Synechococcus elongatus PCC 11801: one gene and its partner. The protein of the gene in region 1 interacts with the protein of each later gene in a pairwise test. Links are inferred from orthologs where the notes say so. Each region holds a gene or a part of one and is shown in the gene's direction. Other genes may lie near its edges.

Evidence for each region.
Region 2: the proteins of rplK (region 1) and prmA interact in binary tests that used the Escherichia coli proteins (3 or more experiments, as listed by UniProt). The link is inferred for Synechococcus elongatus PCC 11801 from one-to-one orthologs.

What each region holds. Positions count from the first base shown.
Region 1 is NZ_CP030139.2:2,456,693-2,468,510, reverse strand. The notes cover bases 9,007-11,818. They hold rplK (50S ribosomal protein L11), read left to right. Parts: upstream 9,007-10,105; coding sequence 10,106-10,531; downstream 10,532-11,818. Other genes in these bases: rplJ (50S ribosomal protein L10), read left to right, coding at 11,545-11,818; rplA (50S ribosomal protein L1), read left to right, coding at 10,603-11,316; nusG (transcription termination/antitermination protein NusG), read left to right, coding at 9,505-10,098; secE (preprotein translocase subunit SecE), read left to right, coding at 9,227-9,472; clpB (ATP-dependent chaperone ClpB), read left to right, coding at 9,007-9,122. Outside these bases: DOP62_RS12335 (peroxiredoxin), read left to right, coding at 1-356; DOP62_RS12330 (fumarate reductase/succinate dehydrogenase flavoprotein subunit), read left to right, coding at 485-2,392; DOP62_RS12325 (ABC transporter ATP-binding protein), read right to left, coding at 2,423-4,189; eno (phosphopyruvate hydratase), read right to left, coding at 4,432-5,724; gloA (lactoylglutathione lyase), read left to right, coding at 5,934-6,347; more of clpB, read left to right, coding at 6,435-9,006. UniProt on the Escherichia coli protein: Forms part of the ribosomal stalk which helps the ribosome interact with GTP-bound translation factors.
Region 2 is NZ_CP030139.2:205,637-217,642, reverse strand. The notes cover bases 9,007-12,006. They hold prmA (50S ribosomal protein L11 methyltransferase), read left to right. Parts: upstream 9,007-10,056; coding sequence 10,057-10,956; downstream 10,957-12,006. Other genes in these bases: argS (arginine--tRNA ligase), read left to right, coding at 11,828-12,006; petF1 (ferredoxin), read left to right, coding at 11,205-11,504; serA (phosphoglycerate dehydrogenase), read left to right, coding at 9,007-10,057. Also shown: polysaccharide pyruvyl transferase CsaB, read left to right, coding at 1-673; modA (molybdate ABC transporter substrate-binding protein), read left to right, coding at 709-1,521; modB (molybdate ABC transporter permease subunit), read left to right, coding at 1,527-2,183; DOP62_RS01090 (succinate dehydrogenase/fumarate reductase iron-sulfur subunit), read left to right, coding at 2,244-3,005; DOP62_RS01085 (chaperonin family protein RbcX), read left to right, coding at 3,165-3,596; DOP62_RS01080 (type 1 glutamine amidotransferase), read left to right, coding at 3,586-4,266; twin-arginine translocase subunit TatC, read left to right, coding at 4,476-5,195; DOP62_RS01070 (DUF2252 domain-containing protein), read right to left, coding at 5,294-6,682; DOP62_RS01065 (photosystem II S4 domain protein), read right to left, coding at 7,051-7,830; DOP62_RS01060 (hypothetical protein), read right to left, coding at 7,831-8,343; more of serA, read left to right, coding at 8,414-9,006. UniProt on the Escherichia coli protein: Methylates ribosomal protein L11.

The sequences.
Region 1 (11,818 bases):
TGGTGCTCTACTTCTATCCCAAGGATGGAACGCCCGGCTGTACCCTGGAAGCCCAGCGTTTTCAACAAGATCAGACGGCCTACGCCGAACGCAATGCCCAAGTGGTCGGAGTCAGTGCCGATGATGTCAGCAGCCATAGTCGTTTCCGGGAGAACGAAGGGCTGTCCTACCCTCTGCTCGCTGATGTCAAAGGCGAAGTCAGCAAGCGCTACGGTTCGTGGCTAGCCCCTTTCAGCCTGCGCCACACCTACATCATCGATCCCGAAGGGGTGCTGCGTGCGAGCTTCACCGCCGTGCGGCCCGTAATCCACAGTAAGGAAGTCCTTGCCAAGCTGGATGAGCTGCAAGCCGCTTAGTTGAGCCAAGCGATCGCGGTGGGACTGCTCCTAGTGCCAGTTATTGGGCTGCGATCGCTGAACAATGACTGGATTCTCACCTGCTAGTCCAGAATCAGAAACAGTGTGATTGCCCCGAGTGTAGTGCTGTGATTCTGGATGCTCGACTGCCCAGTGGCCCCCTAGCTGGGGCTTGGCAGCGCTACCGCGAAACGCTGCCGCTGATCAGTCCGCTGCGCAAGCGACAGTTTGAGGTTTTGGTGGTCGGTACGGGACTGGCCGGAGCCTCTGCTGCCGCATCGTTGGCAGAACAGGGCTACCGAGTCAAGGTCTTCACCTATCACGACAGTCCGCGTCGGGCCCACAGCGTGGCGGCCCAAGGGGGCATTAATGCTGCCAAAAACTACCAGAACGACGGTGACAGCGATTTCCGGCTGTTTGCCGACATGCTTAAAGGCGGTGACTTTCGATCGCGGGAAGCTAACGTCTATCGTCTTGCTGAACTGAGCAGCGCCATCATCGACCAATGTGTCGCGCAAGGTGTGCCTTTTGCTCGCGAATACGGCGGCACCTTAGCCAATCGCACCTTTGGCGGCGTTTTAGTTTCTCGAACTTTCTATGCTCGTGGCCAAACCGGCCAGCAGTTGCTCTATGGGGCTTATGGCGCCTTGATGCGTCAGGTCGCAGCTGGGACGGTGGAATTGCACACCCACGCTGACGTCCTGGATCTGATCACGATTGATGGACAAGCGCGGGGGCTGGTGATCCGCAACCTGCAGACAGGAGATCTGTCTGTCGAGGCGGGCGCAGCCGTTCTGCTCTGTACTGGTGGCTATAGCAACGTCTATTTCCTCTCAACCAACGCAGTCAAGTCCAATGCTTCGGCGACTTGGCGGGCTCACCGTCGAGGGGCGTTCTTTGCCAACCCTTGCTTCACCCAAATTCACCCGACCTGTATTCCCAGTGGTGCGGCCCATCAGTCAAAACTGACCTTGATGAGCGAGAGCCTGCGCAATGATGGCCGCGTTTGGGTGCCTGCACAACCGGGCGATCGCCGATCGCCAGATCAAATCCCTGAAGGCGATCGCGACTACTTTTTGGAAAAGCGCTATCCCCGCTACGGCAACATGGTGCCACGGGATATTGCCTCACGTCAGGCTAAGCGAATTTGCGATCAAGGCTATGGCGTCGAACCGGCGGGACGTGCCGTCTATCTAGATTTTGCCGAGGCGATCGCACGCGATGGCAAGGCCGAAATTCAGCGCAAATACGGCAACCTCTTCGACATGTATGCCCGCATCAGTGGCGAGGATCCCTACGAAACGCCGATGCGGATCTACCCTGCTCCGCACTACACGATGGGCGGGCTTTGGGTGGATTACAACCTGATGAGTAATCTGCCAGGTCTATTCGTGTTGGGCGAAGCCAATTTCTCAGATCACGGAGCCAACCGCTTGGGTGCCAGTGCCTTGATGCAAGGCCTTGCGGATGGCTACTTCATCGCCCCCGCCACCGTCACTGGTTGGTTAGCCAGTCAGTCGCTAACGCCAGTCACCACTGATCATCCTGCCTGCCAAGCTGCACTGGCTGAGGCCCAAGCCCGCATTGACCAATTGCTCGCCGTGCAGGGCGATCGCAGTGTTGATAGCCTGCATCGTGAACTGGGCGAGATTTTGCTGGACGCCTGCGGCATTAGCCGCGATCGCGATCGCTTACTCAAAGCACGGCAGCAGGTTCAACAACTCCAGCAGACATTCCGCGATCAGGTCCGAGTCCCCGGCTCAGCTACCGGTTTGAATCCCGAGTTGGAGAAAGCGCTGCGGCTGGCTGACTTCCTTGAACTGGGTGAGCTGATGATTGTCGATGCCCTGCACCGCGAAGAATCCTGCGGGGCGCACTTCCGGGAGGAATATCAAACCGCAGAAGGTGAAGCGCAGCGGCGGGACGATCAGTTCAGCTATGTTGCCGCTTGGGAATACACCGGAGGAGAGCCCAAACTCCATCAAGATTGCTTGGAGTTCAAGACGTTATTACCGAGTCAACGTAACTATCAGTAATCCCCCAATCTCAGCACAAAGAGGATTAGTTTACGCACAGAGTTCCTCTAATTGCTGACGTTCCCAGAGACTGCGATAGAGCCCGTCAGTTGCTAACAGTTCGCGGTGCGATCCACTCTGCACTAAGTGACCGCGATCGAGGACCAAAATGCGATCAGCCGTTGCTGCCGCTGCTAATTGGTGTGAGATAAAGATCACGGTGCGCTGGCGATCGCGATCGCTATTTAAGGCTTGCAGGATTTGTGTTGCCGTTTGGTTGTCCACACTCGCCAAGGCGTCATCCAAAATCAGCACCGGCGCTTGCAATAACAAGGCTCGGGCTAGAGCGGTTCGTTGGCGTTGGCCGCCCGACAGCGTGATACCGCGTTCGCCAACCAAGGTGTCATAACGACGCGGGAAATTGAGAATTTCGCGATCGATTTGCGCTTGCTCAGCTGCTGTAATAATTTCCGCTTCGCCAGCCTCGGGATTGCCATAACGAATGTTGTCTCGAATCGGCAGGCTAAACAGAAAACTATCCTGGGGGACATAGGCGATCGCCCGTCGCAAACTGTTCAATGACAGTTGCGTAACGTCCATGCCATCCAAGAAGATGCTGCCATTTGGAACATCCAATAGACGGGGCAACGCATTGGCTAACGTTGATTTTCCTGCACCAATTGGCCCTACAATCGCGATCGTTTCGCCAGACTGAACACTAAAGCGAATATCGGAGAGTGCAGGTCGTGGCTGTCCTGGATAGTGAATCGTCAGGCCATCCACTTTAATAGCCCCAGTTAATTCGGATGGCGGCACCACGATCGCTTGGGGATCATCCTGAATTTGGGGCGGATGCTGGAGAATTTCTTCAATGCGATCGACGCTAACTTCACCACGTTGGAAAGCGGTAATCGTAAAGCCAAGCAATGCTGTCGGGAAAACAAGACGCTCGACATAGAGAATTAAGGCGATCAAATCACCCACAGTAATGCGATTACCTTCAATCGCTTGGCCACCTAGCCAGAGCAAAATCAGGAGACTAAAACTCGCTAATCCTTCTAAAAGAGGGAAGAGTAAGTTCCGGGTTTTGGTGAGCTTTAGGTTGGACTTAAGCAGTTTTTGATTACGCCGTCCAAAAGCAGCTCTCTCATTTGCTTCCTGCGCATAGATCTTGATCAGCGAGATACCGCTCATATCCTCTTGGATGAGCTGGCTGATTTCTGACAACTCCTCCTGAACATCTTGCTGTTCTTGTCTCAGTCGCTGGCTAAAAAGCTGAACTAATAACAACAGGATGGGATAAACCGCTAAAGCAGCCAAACTCAGCACTGGATCGATCGCCAACATCAAAGGCAGCGTCAGTGCATAGGCAAAAATTGTGTTGACGAGGCTGAGGACTGCAAAGCCCACCAAGCGGCGAATACTTTCGACATCGCTGGTGGCACGGTTGATCAAATCCCCCAGCGGCATGTTGGCAAAATAAGTGGGTTCTAAACGCAGCAAATGCTCAAATAAGCGCTGCTTCAGATCGAACTCAACCTTACGCCCCACACCAAACAGCAAGATCCGCGAGGCCATGCGGATCAGCCACATCACCGACGCTAAGCCCAAGATGAGGCTGCTGTACTTGATGACATCGCCAAAACCGAGGCCGTCTTGCACGTCATCCACGCAAGTCCGAATGAGCAAGGGCAGGACGACACCCACGCCATTGACGGCCAACAACGCCACCACCCCCAGCAGAGCAGGCCGCCAGTAAGGACGGATGTACTGCCCCAAGATGGCGAGGCGCTGGCGCGAAGAATACGAAACGGACATCCACAGCTCGGTGACGGCAACCTGTTGATCCTAGCGATCGCCAGCAGGGATGTTCCGAAATTGTGCCTCAGCACACTCGACAAAGCGCAAAAAATGCTATCAGAGCTACGTCAAGGCAGGGCAGTGACTTACTTGCGATCGCAGCGCCAAATGCCGTAGCAGGAAATCAACAGCAGGATGAATAGCGGAGCGACCCCCAAGAGATCGCTCCAGTTGCCATCCGTCACCGCAAGAAGCAGCACCTAGCGGCCTTTCGGTCCTAGCCCGATCGCGCCTGCGTAGACTGCGTTTTCACCTAGTGCCGCTTCGATGCGCAGCAAGCGGTTGTACTTGGCGATCCGTTCGCTACGGCTGAGCGAACCAGTCTTGATCTGCCCTGCACGAGTTGCCACCGCCAGATCCGCGATTGTGGTGTCTTCGGTTTCGCCAGAGCGGTGGCTGATCACCGAGCTGTAGCCGTTACGGGTTGCAAGGTCGATCGTGCGCAGCGTTTCGGTCAGGGTACCAATTTGGTTGAGCTTGATCAGCACAGAGTTACCAATGCCTTGATCAATACCCGACTGCAGGCGATCGGGGTTGGTCACAAACAGGTCATCGCCAACCAATTGGATGCCACTGCCGAGCTGCTGGGTCAGGGTTTTCCAGTTGCTCCAGTCATCTTCTTGCAGGCCATCTTCAATCGAGACGATCGGATATTGGCTGACCAGATCGGCCAGGATGCCGATCATGCCAGCAGGCTCGTGGCTGACGCCGTCGCAGGTGTAGAGGCCGTTTTTATAGAACTCGCTGGAAGCGACGTCCATCGCCAAGGCAACCTGCTCGCCGGGCTTGTAGCCTGCAGCTTCGATCGCGGTCAGCAGTAGTTCCAAAGCTTCTTTGTTGGAGCCGAGGTTCGGCGCAAAACCGCCCTCATCACCAACCCCCGTCGCTAAGCCTTTGTCCTTCAGAACTTTGGCGAGAGCATGGAAAACTTCCGCGCCCCAGCGTAGCGCTTCTTTGAACGTTGGCGCACCGACCGGCATGATCATGAACTCTTGGAAGTCCACGTTGTTATCGGCGTGGGCACCGCCATTGATCACGTTCATCATTGGCACGGGCAGCACGTTGGCCAGCGGGCCACCCAAGTAGCGATAGAGCGGCAGATTCAGGCTGGTCGCCGCCGCATGAGCCGTGGCCAAGGAAACGGCCAGAATTGCGTTGGCACCCAGATTTCTCTTATTAGGAGTGCCGTCCAGCGCGATCATGGCCTTGTCGATGCCTTCTTGATCCAGCGCGCTAAAACCGATCAGCGCGTCTTCGATCGCGGTGACATTGTCAACGGCTTTTTGAACGCCTTTGCCGCCATAGCGACTGGGATCGTCGTCCCGCAATTCATGGGCTTCGAAAGTCCCTGTTGAAGCACCACTGGGAACTTGGGCTAAACCGACGGAGCCATCTTCGAGTTGGACTTCTGCTTCAACCGTAGGGCGACCCCGCGAGTCGAGAATTTCGCGGGCTGTGATCGCGGCGATCTGCGTCCCGTAATCGTCTAGCATCGGCGGCAGTCTTCCTTGGCTATGTGACAGTCGAAGCAACAGGGGCACTACAAAAAGCGCATCCCGGAAGTGTGGCGATCGCCGACGTTAAGGACATCAACGAGGCCGTTACAAATCATACCGGCTTGCCTTTCAGGGTTTTGCGTCGCAGCGATCGCGGCGCACTTCCTTCCACAATGGGAAACGAATCTCAGCCGGAGGAACACCTGATGCGATTACTGCATACGATGCTGCGAGTCGGGAATCTGGAGCGATCGCTACAGTTCTACTGCGAGGTCTTGGGCATGCGATTGCTGCGCCGTAAGGACTATCCCGGTGGGGAATTTACCCTGGCTTTTGTCGGCTATGGCGATGAAGCCGATCACACCGTTCTTGAACTCACTTACAACTGGGGCAAGGATCAGTATGAGCTCGGGGATGCCTACGGTCACATTGCGATCGGGGTGGATAATATCTACGCCACTTGCGAAGCCATTCGAGCCCAGGGCGGGAAAATTAGCCGCGAACCGGGTCCGATGAAACACGGCAGTACTGTGATTGCCTTTGTTGAAGATCCCGACGGCTACAAGGTTGAGTTAATTCAAACCGGGACTTCTGGCGCCACTACCCAGCCAGCCGCCTAAGCTTTGAGTCGCGATCGCCAGTCTCAGCCAGCCTGAGATAGTGGAAGTAGGGCGATCGCTTGCCCATCCGTCAGTTTTAGAGCCTCCATGCAGCCCACCGACCCCAATCGTTTTACAGACCAAGCCTGGGATGCGATCGTCGAATCGCAAACTGTGGCTCGCCAACTGCGGCAGCAGCAGTTGGAGGTTGAGCACGTCCTGCTGGCCTTGCTCGATCAGGAGTCGGGGGTTGCGGCGGAAATTTTGGCGAAAGCAGGGGTAGCCGTTGCGAATCTGCGGCAGCCACTTGAGGATTTTGCGCGGCGACAACCTCGTAATGCCACAGGGACTCAGCTCTACCTCGGGCGCGGCCTCGATCGCCTGCTGGATTTAGCGGAACGGGCGCGAGAACTCTGGCAAGACGAGTTCATCGGCGTTGAACATTTGCTGATGGGCTTTGTCGAGGACGATCGGATTGGCCGCCGCCTCTGCCAAGGCTTCAAGCTCGATGCCAAAACGCTGGAGACAACCATTCAGGAGCTGCGATCGCCCGCTGCCGATGAGGCCGAAGCGGAAGAAAGCGAGCCCAGCTATCCTTTCCTCAACAAGTATGGTCGTGATCTGACGGCGCTGGCCGAGCAAGAAAAACTCGATCCGGTGATCGGCCGCGATCTAGAAATTCGTCGCGTCATTCAAGTGCTGTCGCGGCGCAGCAAGAACAATCCCGTGCTGATCGGTGAACCGGGAGTGGGTAAAACTGCGATCGCGGAAGGCTTAGCCCAGCGGATTGTCGCCGGTGAAGTACCGGATTCGCTCAAGCAACGGCGGCTGATCAGCCTCGACATGGGCTCGCTGATTGCTGGCGCGAAATATCGCGGTGAATTCGAGGAGCGGTTGCGGGCAGTTCTGCACGAAGTCACCCACTCCGATGGCCAGATGGTGCTGTTCATCGACGAGTTGCACACCGTCGTCGGAGCTGGCGCGGGTCAGCAAGGCAGCGCCATGGATGCGGGCAACCTGCTCAAGCCGATGCTGGCACGGGGTGAACTGCGCTGTATCGGGGCCACAACGACCGACGAGTATCGCCGCACGATCGAGAAGGATCCGGCCCTAGAACGCCGCTTCCAACAGGTCTACGTCAGCCAGCCCAGCGTCGAAGACACGATCGCGATTCTGCGTGGTCTCAAAGAACGGTACGAAGGCCACCACGGGGTCAAGATTACCGACGGTGCTCTGATGGCCGCAGCCAAACTCTCGCATCGCTACATCAGCGATCGCTTCTTGCCGGACAAGGCGATCGACCTAATCGACGAAGCTTCGGCCCAACTGAAGATGGAGATCACCTCTAAGCCCAGTGAGCTGGAGGATTTGGAACGACGGCTCCTGCAACTGGAAATGGAGCAGCTTTCCCTCAGCGGAGAGAACGGGCAGGCAACAGTTCACAGCGATCGCCTTCAGCAAATCCAAACAGAACTACAGACACTCCAGGAACAACAAGCCCGACTCAATCAGCAGTGGCAGCAGGAAAAACAACTGCTAGAAGAACTGGGCCATCTGCAGGAGGAAGAAGAAACTCTGCGTCAGCAGGTCAATCAGGCCGAGCGCGAACATGACCTCAACAAAGGCGCTGAGCTGAAATTTGGGCAACTGGAAGCCCTGCAACATCAGCGGCAGGCGATCGAGGAACAGATTCAAGCCCTGCACGCCAATGGTCAAACCTTGCTGCGCGAGCAAGTGGAAGAGGCTGATATTGCCGAAATTGTGGCGCGCTGGACCAACATTCCCGTGCAGCGCCTGCTGGAATCGGAACGCCAGAAGCTACTCCAGCTCGAAAGCTTCTTGCACCAACGGGTGATTGGCCAAGATGAAGCGGTCGTCGCTGTCGCTGCCGCGATTCGCCGTGCCCGCGCTGGCATGAAAGATCCCAGCCGCCCGATCGGTTCTTTCCTCTTCCTCGGGCCAACGGGCGTCGGTAAAACCGAACTGGCTCGCGCCCTCGCCAACTGTCTGTTTGATGCGGAAGATGCACTGATCCGCTTCGACATGTCGGAGTACATGGAGAAGAATTCCATCTCGCGGCTAATTGGTGCGCCCCCCGGCTACATCGGCTACGAAGAGGGCGGTCAGCTCTCAGAAGCCATCCGCCGCCATCCCTACGCGGTAGTGCTGTTCGATGAAGTCGAGAAGGCGCACCCCGATGTCTTCAACCTGTTGCTGCAGGTTCTGGATGATGGCCGGATTACCGACTCACAAGGCCGCACCATCGACTTCTGCAACGCCGTGATTGTGATGACTAGCAACATCGGCAGCCAGTTCATTCTGGAAATGGGCGAAGAAGACACCAGCCTCGAAGCTGTGGAGCTGAGAGTACTAGGGGCGCTAAGGCAGCACTTCCGTCCGGAATTTCTCAACCGAATTGACGACACAATCCTGTTCCAGCCACTCTCGCGCAGCCAGCTCCAGCAAATTGTTGACATCCAGTTACAGCGACTGAAACGGCTACTGGCAGAACAGGCGATCGCCCTCACGGTTACACCAGCAGCGGCGGCCAATCTCGCCGATCGTGGCTACGACCCGGTCTACGGGGCACGCCCACTCAAACGAGCAATCCAGCGTTTGGTCGAAAATCCGGTGGCTTCGTTGATTCTCGAGCAGCAGTTTGAAGCCGGCGACTCGCTAATTGTCGATGTGGATGCCGAAGGACAGTTGCAATTTCAAGTCAGTAAACCTGTTGCAGCGACTGTCGTTGAGCCGGATGATAGCCCCGCGATCGAAGTCGAAGCCATTCCCTCCTAGGGGATTTTCCGTTACTCTAGATCCTCGGGTGTTTGTCGGTTTTACCGGCATCCTCGCCGCTGAACTGCCAGCCGGATGCCGTTGCATCCGCAAGAGGACCTTCTGTGAGCAAAAACAACGCAGCCGAAAAAGTACGGAAGAGCAACGTCTCTGACGAGCCCTCTTCTGGTCTCAATCTGGTGAGTTTCCTACAAGAAACTCGGGCCGAACTGAGTAAAGTCGTCTGGCCATCGCGACAGCAACTCATCAGTGAGTCTGCTGCCGTTCTGCTAATGGTCAGTCTCTCGGCCACGTTGATCTACCTGATCAACGAACTGTTCAGTTGGGCGTCTAGTCGCGTATTTGGGTGAACTTCACTGTGACCGACCAATACGAAGAGCATTTGCTCTCCGAAGATGACAGCGTTGCCAGTGAGAAGGCTCGCTGGTACGCCGTTCAAGTGGCCTCAGGTTGCGAAAAACGCGTCAAAGCCACGCTTGAGCAACGGGTACAGACCTTAGATGCGGCTAATCGCATTCTCCAGGTGGAAATTCCCGAAACGCCAATCGTCAAGCTCAAGAAGGATGGCAGTCGTCAATCGGCTGAAGAAAAAGTCTTTCCAGGCTATGTGCTGGTGCGCATGATCCTAGATGACGACGCTTGGCAGATTGTCAGAAACACTCCCCATGTGATCAACTTCGTGGGCGCTGAGCAGAAGCGTCCCTATGGGCGGGGGCGCGGCCACGTCAAGCCGATGCCACTGAGCCCAGGCGAGGTCAGTCGCATTTTCAAGCGTGCTCAAGAGCAAAAACCCACAGTCAAAATCGACCTTGCCGAAGGCGATCAGATTTTGGTGCTCTCCGGGCCCTTCAAAGACTTCGAGGGCACTGTGATCGAGGTCAGTCCAGAACGCAGCAAGCTCAAGGCTCTGCTGTCGATTTTTGGTCGCGACACGCCAGTGGAATTGGAGTTTAACCAGGTTCAGAAGCAGAACTAGTTCTCAGATGGCAAAAAAAGTCGTTGCACTGATTAAGTTGGCTTTGCCCGCTGGCAAGGCTAACCCGGCGCCTCCCGTGGGTCCTGCCCTCGGCCAACATGGCGTCAACATCATGGCCTTCTGTAAGGAGTACAACGCCCGGACCCAAGACAAAGTTGGCTTGGTCATCCCGGTCGAAATCTCCGTTTTTGAAGACCGCAGTTTCACCTTCATCCTCAAAACCCCGCCTGCTTCGGTGTTGATCGCCAAAGCTGCTGGAATTGAGCGTGGTTCGGGTAACCCCAACAAAACCAAAGTCGGCAAAATCACGACCGCGCAACTGCGTGAGATCGCTGAAACCAAACTGCCGGACCTCAACACCAAAAATGTTGAAGCCGCCATGCGCATCGTCGAAGGCACCGCCCGCAACATGGGTGTCACGATCGCCGACTAGGGTCGGGTTCACTGTCGTTCATTCACAAGGAGTGGGGAGAGGCAAGGCCTCGCTAGTACCCCGAAAACACCATGACTCGTAAAGTTTCTCGTCGTCTGCAAGACCTGCAGAAGAAAGTTGAAAAGCGGGCCTACGAGCCCCTCGAAGCGCTGAATTTGCTGAAGGAAACGGCAACCGCCAAGTTTCCTGAATCGGCTGAAGCGCACATCCGTCTTGGCATCGATCCTAAGTACACCGACCAACAACTCCGGACGACCGTTGCGTTGCCCAAAGGCACCGGTCAAACCATCCGTGTTGCTGTCATTGCCCGGGGTGAAAAGGTCGCTGAAGCCAAGGCTGCAGGTGCTGACATTGCCGGTTCTGAAGAACTGATCGAAGAAATCAGCAAAGGCTTCTTGGACTTTGACCTGCTGATTGCGACGCCTGACGTGATGCCGCAAGTGGCAAAACTGGGTCGTCAGCTAGGTCCTCGCGGCTTGATGCCTTCGCCCAAGGGTGGCACGGTCACGTTTGACCTTGAGCAAGCGATCAATGAGTTCAAAGCTGGTAAGCTAGAATTTCGTGCCGATCGCACCGGGATTGTGCACGTCCTGTTCGGTAAAGCTGCCTTTTCGGCCGATGACCTCTTGGCTAACCTCAAAGCCTTGCAGGAAACCATCGATCGGAACCGTCCTTCGGGCGCCAAAGGCCGTTACTGGCGGAGCGTTTATATTTCGGCAACCATGGGACCCGCCATTGAAGTCGACATCAACGCCCTGCGCGACCTGAAGCTGGCTGAAGCCTAAACAGGGTTTAACACTCATTTCTGAGTTAAGAGTATTGCTCAACCGTTGTAACTGAATAGCATTGCCAGAGACAGCAGGTGTTGCCATGCAACTTAAATGTCCTGCCGAGGTAGTCCCCACAGTGTGAGCACTGTTGATCTATTCCGCTCTGGCAACCGAATTTGCCGGAGCTTTTTTGTTGCAAGAGCAAGATTCCATTCCGATTCCCGCCCAGGAGGTGAGATAAAGATGGGAAGAACGCTAGCCAATAAGCAAGACATCGTCACTGAGCTCAAAGGGCTCGTCGATGAAGCGCAAATGGCGTTTGTCGTCGACTACCAAGGTCTGACGGTCGCTGAGATCACTGATCTCCGCAATCGTCTCGAAGCCAGCAACTCTGTCTGCAAGGTGACCAAAAACACCTTGATGCGTCGCGCGATCGCTGATGCCGACGAATGGCAGCCTCTAACCGAATTGCTCAAAGGCACCAATGCCTTTGTGCTGGTCAAAGATGATCCCGGTA
Region 2 (12,006 bases), 2.3 Mb from region 1 along the record:
CAAACGTACCCGCTGGCTCGCGCGGAAAACCTTCCAGCATTGCGATCGCATCACGGTGCGCGATCGCGGCTCGGCAGCCTTGCTAGAAGACTGGGGGATTGCCGCTGCGATCGCCCCTGATCCCGTCTGGGCTTTGGACCCTCTGCCGCTGGATCAACCGTTATCCAGCCAAGAAGCGATCGCGGTTTGTCTACGCCCCCATGCAGATTTGACGCCTGAACGCAGCGATCGCCTGAAAACAGCCTTGATTGCGCTGCAAGCACAAACCCAAGCACCTGTGCTGCTGATTCCCTTTCACCATCAGCAAGATCGACCCCTCGCAGAAGCTTGGGCAAGCGTCATTCCCCAAGCGCAGGTGGTGGATTGGCAGCACCCGCGTCAGCTCTTGAGTTATTTCCAGTCCGTCCGATTGACGATCGCGATGCGCTTCCACGGGCTCGTGATGGCAGCAGCGGCGGGGAATCGCTGTTTTGGCCTCAGCTATGACCCCAAAGTGCGCCGTTTCTTGGATGCGCTGGAGCAACCGGGCTGGGATTTGCCGGATATTCCGGACTCGGCTGAGGCGATCGCGGCAGCCTGGCTCCAAGCTTGGCAGACTGACCCGATTCGTCCAGAGGCGATCGCGGATCTTCGGCAGCAGGTCGAGGTGCATCGCCAAGCGCTGATTATCTAAACGACGATGCCTGATTCAGTGAGTCTTTACGGCAGATGAGCAGGAGGCAGTGGCACTATGGGCTGCTGATAGGGCTGAGTGCGATCGCTGTCATCTTGGGATTGCAGCTGATGGGGCCACGGCTGACCCCTCAGTCTTCTTCCCAGCCCTCCTCATCCCTGCTGGTGGCGGCGGCGGCGAGTTTGCAAAATCCACTGCAGGCGATCGCGGCGCTCGACTCTCCCGACCTGGCCAATGTCTCCATTCGCTATACGTTTGCGGCTTCTGGCGTTTTACAACGGCAAATCGAGCAGGGGGCACCGATTGATATTTTGATTGCCGCTGCAGAAAAGCAAATGCAGGCGCTTCAAGATCAAGGGTTAATTCTGACGGACACGCGATCGAATCTACTGACCAACCAACTGGTGCTGGTTGTCCCGAAGACAGCACTTTCATCTGTGGCTCGCTTTCAAGATTTAGTCCAACCCCAGATCAAACGACTGGCCATTGGCGAACCGCGAAGCGTTCCAGCGGGTCACTATGCCCTCGAAGTGCTGCAAAATCTTGGGATTCTAGATCAGGTACGACCCAAGTTCGTGCTTAGCAATAATGTGAAAGCCGTCTTGACGGCGGTGGAAACGGGTAATGTCGATGCTGGCATTGTCTATTGGACGGATGCTCAAGCGTCGAGCAAGGTTGCGGTTGTGGGTGTTGCCGATCGCTCGCTGCACTCCCCAATTGTTTATCCGATAGCCATTGTCCGCTCGAGCCGATCGCTACCTCAGGCTCAGCAATATCTGGAATTTCTCAAGCGTGAGCCAGCCCAAACCATCTTTCAACGCTATGGTTTTGGTCGGCCAGCAGCCTAACGCCGATGTTTGATCTTGGCTCGCCGATCTGGGTTTCGCTCAATATTTCGCTCTCAGCGACCCTGGTGGTGCTGGGGTTGGGTACCGTGGCTGCCTACCAGATGAGTCACTATCGCGGCAAGGCGCGATCGCTCATTGAAAGCTGTCTAATTGCGCCGTTGATTATGCCGCCGACAGTCGTCGGTTTTATCCTCTTGATGCTTTTGGGGAAGAACAGCGCGATCGGACAGCTTCTAGCGCAATATGACTTGCAAATTGTTTTTACACCCGTTGGTGCTGCGATCGCCGCCAGTATTGTTGCCTTTCCACTGATGTATCGCTCTGCACTCGGTGCCTTTGAGCAAATTGACGGACTGCTTTTGGATGCAGCCCGACTCGATGGCGCTTCTGAAATGGAAGTCTTTTTTTGTATTGCACTGCCAGCTGCCATGCCCGGAATTTTGGCAGGCACAGTCCTGTCATTTGCGCGGGCACTTGGGGAGTTTGGCGCCACATTGATGGTGGCAGGCAATATTCCTGGCCAAACACAAACCATGCCCATGGCCATCTACTTTGCTGTAGAAGCCGGACAAACCCAAGAGGCTTGGTTCTGGACTGTGATTATTCTCTGCACAGCCTACTGCGGTGTTGTTGCTGTCAATGCTTGGCAAGCCTTACGCTAGAACGACTCAGACTCCCTGCCGTCCTTCTTCAGCGGGACTGTATTACCGGCGATCGCTCCCATGCCCAGTGCCGTTCTCGACCTGAACTTTAAAATTTGGCGGCAAGCCTCCGCTGAAGCTCCCGGCCAGTTCCAGACCTATACACTCCAGCAAGTCTCGGCAGATCTGTCGTTGCTGGAAGCCTTGGATGCCCTGAATGAGCAGCTGATTATTCAAGGAGAAGAGCCGATCGCCTTCGACCATGACTGTCGGGAAGGCATCTGTGGCTCCTGTGGTTTTTTAGTCAACGGTCAAGCCCACGGCCCTCTGGCTGGAACGAGTGTCTGCCAACTCTATCTGCGTCATTTTCGATCGGGAGACTGTCTGACGCTGGAACCTTGGCGAGCCCAAGCCTTTCCCCTCGTTAAAGACTTAGTCGTCGATCGCAGTGCCCTCGATCGCATTATTCAAGCCGGTGGCTACTGCTCGGTAAACACTGGGAATGCTCCTGAAGCCAATGCAATTCTGATCAGTCAGGCAGAGGCTGCACAGGCCTTTGATGCCGCGGTTTGTATTGGTTGTGGTGCTTGTGTCGCAGCCTGCAAAAATGCTTCAGCCAGTTTGTTTACCGCAGCGAAACTGGCGCATCTCTCTCTCCTGCCCCAAGGTCAACCCGAACAATCGCAACGAGTGCTGCGCCTAGTGATGCAGATGGAAGCCGAAGGGTTTGGGAGCTGTAGCAGCCTCTTGGAATGTCAGGCGGTTTGCCCCAAGGAAATTTCTGCTGACTGGATCAGTCGCATGCAACGCCAATACTGGCAGGCCCGCTGGCAAAACAGCTAACTAAACTTTTTCGCCACTGGCTACTCACCCTTCTATCCGGCAGAGGTTGAGCTAACCCATCCTGTCGTTCACTGCGATCGCTCGACTCCGTGGGCAGCGGCGTTGCTGCAATTTGAGGGTGCAGCCTTTAGGATGGCGTCAACGCAGAGGGCGAAGCCGATGGAGATGCCCCGCATCAGCCGCGATACGGCCCGGATGTTGGTCAACTATCTGACCTATCAGGCCGTGTGCGTTATCCGCGATCAACTGGCCGAAACGAATCCAGCCGGTGCGTATCGGCTGCAGGTCTTTTCGGCTGAGTTCTCGTTTCAAGATGGTGAAGCCTACCTCACTGCTTTGCTAGACCACGATCGCGAATTGGCACTGCGGGTGATGACGGTGCGTGAGCATCTGGCCGAACATATTCTCGATTACCTACCGGAGATGACGATCGCCCAGATTCATGAGGCGAATATTAATCATCGCCGTGCCTTGTTGGAACGGTTGACCCGTCTGGGGGCTGAGCCCAGCTTGCCCTCATCCGAGGATGTCGATCGCCCCACTGATGCAGCGACTGCTGACGACGCTCCTAATGCCTCCCATGCGGATTGAAATTGTTCAACACATTGACTTTGAGGGAGCAGCTGCGATCGCTCCTTGGCTAATCGAGCGCGGTCATATGCTCTCGACAACCCTGCTGACTGCTGGTGATCCACTGCCCGACTGGCGCGATCGCGACGCGGCCATTTTGATGGGCGGGCCGATGAATGTCGATCAGATCGAGGCGTATCCCTGGCTGCTGACCGAAAAGCAGTGGTTAAAAACTGCGATCGCAGCGAATAAAACGCTGGTCGGCATTTGCTTGGGGGCCCAACTCTTGGCTCAAGCCTTGGGAGCGACCGTTGCCCCCGGCCCCGAACCAGAAATCGGCTGGTTTCCGATTCAGTTCAGTGCTCAAGCCCAAGCGATCGCCGGCATCCCTCCAGAATTGATGGCGTTTCATTGGCATGGCGATCAATTTTCATTGCCACCAGCCGCTATCCCCCTGGCGCAAAGTGCCGTCTGTCCTCAACAGGGCTTCCTCTGGGGCGATCGCATTCTGGGGCTGCAGTGTCATCTGGAAATGACCCCCGACGCACTCGCGACCATCACCCAAGCGGCAGCAGCGGATCTGCGTCCGGCTCCCTTCATTCAATCGGCTGAGCAAATCTTGGCTGGGAGCGATCGCTGTCCCAGTAACCATGCCGTTCTGTTCGCCCTACTGACGCATTTGGGTTTTTAAGCCGCGATCGCCCCCTTACAAGCAGGTCTCTCGCATTGTGGCGAGGTACTTCACAATGGATAAGACTGCTGCGCTGGTGAACCATGACGCCACCCCCATCCGACCTGGAAGCTTCGGCAGCGCCGACTCTCTATCGTCCCTCAGAGCCACCGACCCCTGAGCCGGGACTCGAGCCAGATTCAGACTCGCTGCCCGAAGACGATGTGGAAATGTCGCTGTTCGATCACCTAGAAGAACTGCGGCAGCGTCTGTTCTATAGCCTGGCTGCAGTGGTTGTCAGCGCGATCGCTTGCTTTGCGGGCGTACGTCCTCTCGTCGCTTTTTTGGAGCGCCCTGCCCAAGGGATTCGCTTCCTGCAACTGTCGCCGGGTGAATTCTTCTTTGTCTCGCTCAAGGTAGCGGGCTATAGCGGCCTGCTGCTGGCCAGCCCGATTATTCTCTATCACGTCATTCGCTTTGTTTTACCGGGGCTGACGCGACGCGAACGACGCATTGTGACTCCTGTGATCTTGGGGTCCTCGGTACTGTTTTGGGCGGGGCTGGGCTTTGCCTACTGGCTGCTCATTCCGGCAGCGCTCAACTTCTTTGCCAGCTATGGCGCTGATGTGGTTGAGCAGATCTGGTCAATCGAACGCTACTTCGAGTTTGTGTTGCTGCTGCTGTTCAGTACGGGACTGGCCTTTCAAGTGCCCGTGGTGCAGCTCATTTTGGGAGCGCTCGGGATTATTGATGCCCAGCAGATGTTGGCAGGCTGGCGCTATGTCCTGCTAGCGGCCGTAGTCTTGGGTGCCGTGCTCACCCCCTCGACAGATCCTCTGACACAGAGTTTGCTGGCCGGTGCGGTGACGGCGTTGTATTTGTTTGGCACGCTCCTCGTCAAGCTTTGGTGTGGCGATCGCTCTGAGGAAGAGGTTTCAACAGAGGTCTAAAAATCACTACAGGTCAGCCAGATCCGAGATCCAATAAGACAGGAAACGCTCAAGAGTTTTGAGAACTCTGTCTATCGTGAGGATCGGCAAGAGAGCGTTCAAAGGTCCTCTTCGACGATCGCCTCAATCCTGCCGCTTGTGACAGCCTGTACCAAAGCGTCGTAGTCTTTCTCCGTCTGATCTGCGTAAGCTAAGGCAAACTTTGCCAGCGCCTGATCAAAGGAGTCTCCCTTACCGAGATAGCCACTGATCGTTGCTGCATCACCAGCCTTTGCGTGGGAACGAGCCAGACTCCAACCGCAGAACTCGGCATATCGATAGAGTTGATCCGCGGCAATCCCCGTGATTGGTAAGGAGAGCTTCATATCCCGTAGTTGGCGAACATAGTAGTCGCGGCCCCGTTCCGATCGCGCCCAGCCTAAAAAGATGTCACTCGAAGACTGCATTAACCGCTGGCCAACAACCACTCTCTGTCCTTGATTCTCATAGCGACAGGGCTGCGTATAAGGCTCTAGGACGGATCGACGTGCTTCTTTCACTTGCAAAATCAATGGATGATTCTCTTCAGAAAATAAGAGAGCAATACTACAGTGAGTTCCAACACTGCCGATCCCCACAACTTTCATTGCGTAGTCTTCTAATTGATAGCGATCAAAAAGCACACGGCGCTCTTCAGACAGGGTTTGACGATAGGTCTCAAGACCACTCATCACGCGTTGTTGAATATCCTCATCAGGGACATGAAAGAGAATCGGGGGCTGATCGACAAATTGATGCTTCCCATTTTTAATGGTGACAATTTTGGGGAACAAATACTCAATCACCCGCTTGCGAGCTCGTTCGGCTAAATTCTCTCGATATTTTTTGATTTTCTCATTTGGAGACATTGCAATCAGTTCTTTAACATCGATGCGCTTATACCAAACCTCTAAGGGGCTCATGCGCGAATAAGCCCGCAGATGTTCTCGATAGGAGCGGACACAAGCAGCAGCAATTGATTGCGAGTCCTTGTCTGTAATTTGATTGTCTCTCCCGGCGAGAATGAAGCTCGCAACAAGACGCTTAATGTCCCATTCCCAAGGCGCTGGATGGGTCTCGTCAAAATCATTGATATCAAAAACAAGGTTTCGCTCTGGTGTTGCGAAGAAGCCAAAATTTAACAGGTGACAATCACCACAGGCTTGTACATGAATGCCAGTATTGGGAGTTGTTGCCAAATCATGAGCCATGATTGCTGCAGATCCTCTTAAAAAGGTGAAAGGACTGCGCAGCATTCGCCCATAACGAATGGGAATCAACTCCGGCATACGCCCTTGGTTAGATTCCTCTAGGATTGCGATCGGATCACGCCGATTATTGGTGATTTTCCAGTCCGCGTGATCGGCACGAGGAAGCTTTTTCCGAATTGTCTTCCCTGCAGCAATTCGTTCGGCCCGTACATGAAACTGAGCTACTGCTAAGCTATCTTCTTTATCCTTGCCAGGCATTCAATCACTCCTTCTCAAGGGCTTATCAATATTCAACCGATGAAGACAGTGAGCCAAGATGAGGTCGGCAAGACATATCTTGGCGATGAATCATTAACTTCAAGCTTGAGCCTTAGTATTCACCAAGCTTGATTGAGGTGCAGTGCTTGTAGAGAAATCGTATTAAATGTGAAATAACGGTCACGTTAGCAGCGAGGTTTTTACCCGCAGTCAAATAATTAATTGGTTTTGATAAGACCTACAAGCTTTTAACCAGTAGTCAAGCCTCACCTGTCACAGGGACTTGTTGGGTGGCAGGAGGTGGAGCAACGACTGTTCAATCTGCAATTACTACGAATCATCCAGTAGCAGTGCTGATTGATCGAGTTCTAAACGTAGCGCGTTAGTTCAAGGCGATAGCGTTCTTTCTTGGTGACTTGAATCTCGCCAACACTGAGGCGCCCCTTGCCGCGCACCGTCACTAAATCGCCACTTTTCAGTTGTGTACTGGGCTGAGTCACAGACTTCCAGTTGACGCGCACATCGCCGCCACTAATCAAGTCGACCATTTTGCTGCGTGAGAGGCCAAAGCCTGCAGAGGCGATCGCATCTAGCCGCAGGGAGGCTTCCACCGTTGTCAGCTGCTTGACACGCGGGGCCGGTACTCGCAGCTCTGCCAGCGGAATTTCACGCACCTTGACCGGCACGCTGCGAACTTGAGTCAGGTGCAGGCCCAGAAATTCAACCAGTTCTGGCATGACTAAGGCTTGGGCACCGCGATCGCCCAAGACGAGGATGTCGCCCACTTTTTCGCGGACAAGACCTGTGCCGAGCAAAGACCCCAAAAAGTCACGATGGCTAGCCGGGTCGAACAGGAAGTTGCCAGCGATTTCTACAGCCGCGATCGCAATTTGCTCAACTTCCAAGGGCATTTCGCTACGAGCGATCGCCAAGCGCTGCCGTTCCGCCTGCGGATAGCCGCCCCAAGGCAATAGCTGTAATTCCGTCAGTCGTCCCAGTCGTTCTTGCGCTTCAGCCAACTCGGGCGGTGAGAGAAAATCACTGATCGCCGGTTCCCAAGTTCGAATCGATTGTTCAGCTAGGTCAATCAACCGCGCTAAACAATCGCGATTGTCAGCCCCAGCGAGCAACTCTTGACGCGGCAACATCTACAGACTCTCCTCGACGGTTTGTAAGGACTCCGGATCGACCGATCGCAATAGGCGCCACGCTTGGGTGGTCACGGCATCATTGCCCCGCAAAATCAGCACAAATTTGCCTTCTTCTAGTCGGTTGCGGAACGGTAGCGGGTCAAAGCCCGACAAGTTACCCACGCCGAAGCCACCGCCGATAAAGGCGCTACCCATCAAGCCCGATAGGGCACCCAAGACGCCACCCACCAAGTCATTGCCGACCGGACCTGCCCAAGCAAAGGTTTCCAAACCCGTGATCTTGCTAAAGACCAAGCCGCCCGCAAAGCCAAAGGGCACGAGCCACGTTGCCATCCAACGCACCCGTTGCCGCGATCGCTCTTTGGGGTTGAGCAGACCAAAGCGATCGCTACTCTCCCAGCCTTCGCCAACCACGCTCCAGAAGTCACTGGACCAGCCGGTTTCTGCCAAAGCAGCGCAGGCGGCTTCCACGGTAGAGCGATCGCGCAGGACAGCAATGAGATAAGTCATAGGTTTCAGTAGCAAGGGAGCAGCGGACTCTTCAACAGCAGGGGCATCGGCAAGGCCACCTACTCATAGAATGAATGATTGGGCTGATCTGCGATCGCCCGTCCCTGTCGCTCGTTGTCTCGCCATGCCCAAGGTTCTGGTCTCTGATCCAATCGATCAGGTCGGTCTCGACATTCTCTCGCAAGTCGCTCAAGTAGACGTCAAGACGGGATTGTCGCCGTCCGAACTGGCGCAGATTATTGGCGACTACGACGCGCTGATGCTGCGATCGGGCACCCGCGTCACCGCAGAAGTGATCGAGGCGGGGCAAAAGCTGCGGATTATCGGTCGAGCTGGGGTTGGCGTCGATAACGTCGATGTGCCAGCTGCCACTCGCCGCGGCATTGTGGTCGTGAACTCGCCGGAAGGCAACACGATCGCAGCAGCAGAACACACCCTGGCGATGATGCTGTCGCTGTCGCGACATATTCCCGACGCCAACGCTTCAACCAAATCGGGCGTCTGGGATCGCAAGAGCTTCGTCGGCACCGAAGTCTATAAGAAAACCCTCGGCGTCGTTGGTCTGGGCAAAATCGGTTCCCACGTTGCCACCGTTGCCAAGGCCATGGGCATGAAACTACTGGCCTATGACCCCTTCATTTCGGCGGAACGGGCAGAGCAGATCGGCGCTCGGCTGGTGGAGCTGGACATCCTCTTCCAAGAAGCGGACTACATCACCCTCCACATCCCTAAAACGCCGGAAACCGCCAACCTGATCAACGCCGAGACCTTGGCGAAGATGAAGCCGACGACTCGGATCATCAACTGTGCTCGGGGCGGTGTGATCGATGAGCAAGCGCTAGCGGATGCGATCGCTGCTGGAAAAATTGGTGGGGCCGCCCTCGACGTGTTCGAACAGGAACCGCTGCAAGCCGATTCACCATTGCGCGCCTTGGGCAAAGACTTGATCCTGACGCCGCACCTTGGGGCTTCAACCACAGAAGCGCAAGTCAATGTTGCTGTTGATGTGGCGGAGCAAATCCGTGATGTGTTGCTGGGTCTGCCGGCGCGATCAGCGGTCAACATCCCCGGCCTCTATCCCGATGTTCTCGAGAAACTGCGCCCTTACCTGCAGCTTGCAGAAACCCTCGGCAATCTGCTCAGCCAAGTGGCAGGCGGTCGCTTGGAACAACTGACGGTACGCCTGCAAGGGGAACTGGCAGCACAACAGAGCCAGCCGATCGTGATTGCAGCACTCAAAGGGTTGCTGACCCAAGCCCTGCGCGAGCGGGTCAACTACGTCAACGCCATGATCGAGGCCAAAGAGCGGGGCATTCGCATCATCGAAACCCGCGACGAATCGGTGCGTGATGACTATGCAGGCGGTTCGCTGCAGCTGATGGCAACGGGCTCTAACGGCGAACACCGCGTCATGGGTGCACTGCTCGGCGATGGCGAAATTCGGATCACCAACGTCGATGAGTTCCCGGTCAACGTGCCGCCCAGCCGCTACATGCTGTTCACGCGCCACCGTGATATGCCCGGCATCATCGGCAAAATTGGCTCACTGCTCGGCAGCTTCAACGTCAACATTGCCAGCATGCAAGTCGGCCGCCGGATTGTGCGTGGCGATGCGGTCATGGTGCTGAGCTTGGATGATCCGCTGCCCGAGGGCATCTTGGCGGAAATCACCAAGGTAGCCGGCATCAGTGACGCCTACACGGTGGTGCTCTAGTGCCGATCAGTCAATCTTGGTGGCAGGTCGAGGTCAGCTGCGATCCCCTACTGGAAGACCTGCTCTACTGGCGGCTGTCGGAGGCGGGCGGACGGGGCTTTGTCTGTGAAAGCAAAGCCCAAACGCTGCAGGTTCACAGCTACTTTCCAGCGGAATTGTGGGAGGAGACGATTCGCGATCGCCTCCTGCAGGAAATCAGCGCTGATGCTGCAGATCTTGGCTTGCCCACGCCCAGTTTGAGCTGGCAGACCCTCGATGAAGAGGATTGGTCTGAGAGCTGGAAACGCCACTGGCAACCCCAAGAACTAGGCGATCGCTTCTTGATTCAGCCGGCTTGGCTGGAGCCAGAACCGAGCGATCGCCTATTGCTGCGGCTCGATCCTGGCACCGCCTTTGGCACCGGAGCCCATCCCACCACTCAGCTTTGTTTGGAGGGACTGGAAACGGTTCCCGTTGCTGACAAAGTGATTGCGGATGTCGGCTGCGGCTCTGGGATTTTGGCGATCGGGGCTCTGCTGCTCGGGGCCAAACAGGTCTATGCGGTGGATACTGATCCTCTCGCTGTGGGGGCGACTCAGTCCAACGCCGCCTTAAATGATCTGGAAGGCGATCGCTTTTGGACCGCGATTGGTAGCGCTGATCAACTCCAGCCTCTCCATGCCCAAGGTGTCCGGTTTGACGGCTTTTTGTGCAACATCTTGGCGCACATCATCCAAGCCCTAACGCCAACGCTTTCGGAGTTAGCGAGCCCTGGCAGTTGGGCAATTTTCAGTGGTTTGCTGACCAGCCAAGCGGACAGTGTCAGCGCCACGCTCGAGGAGTATGGCTGGGTGATTCGTGGGCAGGCTAGCCAAGGGGACTGGTGCCGTCTGGTTGCTGATTTTCAGCCAGAACGATAAATCTCGCTAATGCTTAACTTTGACAGCTCTTTGGGAGCGAGTTGAGTTTAAGCCGCGATTAACCCTAGGAATGTTGGGATAACGCCCTTGCCGCAAGAGATAATGTTCCCTTATGTCTTGCGAGGCGATTGATAGCATTTCTCTCTGCACAGTTCGCCCTTGGGCAACCCATAGTATCAATGGGAAAGGTACGGGCAGGCTGTCAATCGATGAGCTCTGCCACCCCCAAAGCGATAGAGGACACGCTCATGGCAACCTACAAGGTTACGCTCGTCAATGCTGCCGAAGGCTTGAACACGACGATCGACGTGGCTGACGACACCTACATCTTGGACGCCGCTGAAGAGCAAGGCATTGACCTGCCTTACTCCTGCCGCGCTGGCGCTTGCTCGACCTGCGCCGGTAAAGTCGTCTCCGGTACCGTCGACCAATCGGATCAATCCTTCTTGGATGACGACCAAATTGCAGCTGGCTTCGTCCTGACCTGCGTCGCCTATCCGACCTCTGACGTCACCATCGAAACCCACCGCGAAGAAGACCTCTACTAGGTTGCTCTTCAGCTGTCTCAATTTTTAGAATCTGCATTTCATAGCGACCTTCTATGTTGAAGGTCGCTTTTTTGTGGCTGGACTGGAATAGGAACTGCTCGTCATACCCAACAGGAGGAAAGCGATCGCTCTCCATCGAGAGCTGCCGACCATCCTGAGACGGATCGCCCAGACTCACTCAGGATGGGCACTGACAAATCCCGGATGCCAAGGCTGTAGGACGGCTGGTAACGCTATCCTCGGCCCCGATCGCCCAGGAGTCACCGACGACTTAACGGTGAGATGATGGGGAGATTATCCTCAGAACGCTCAAGATTTTGGTGATGACTGCCCCTCTCGCGCAACTTCGCGATCGCTTTCAAGCGGCATTGGCTGCGAGCTTTGGTCCTGAGTGGGCAGGGATCGACCCGCTGCTGGTTCCAGCCACAAACCCCAAGTTTGGTGACTACCAGTCAAATGTGGCAATGTCTCTGGCGAAACAACTGGGGCAGCCACCACGGGC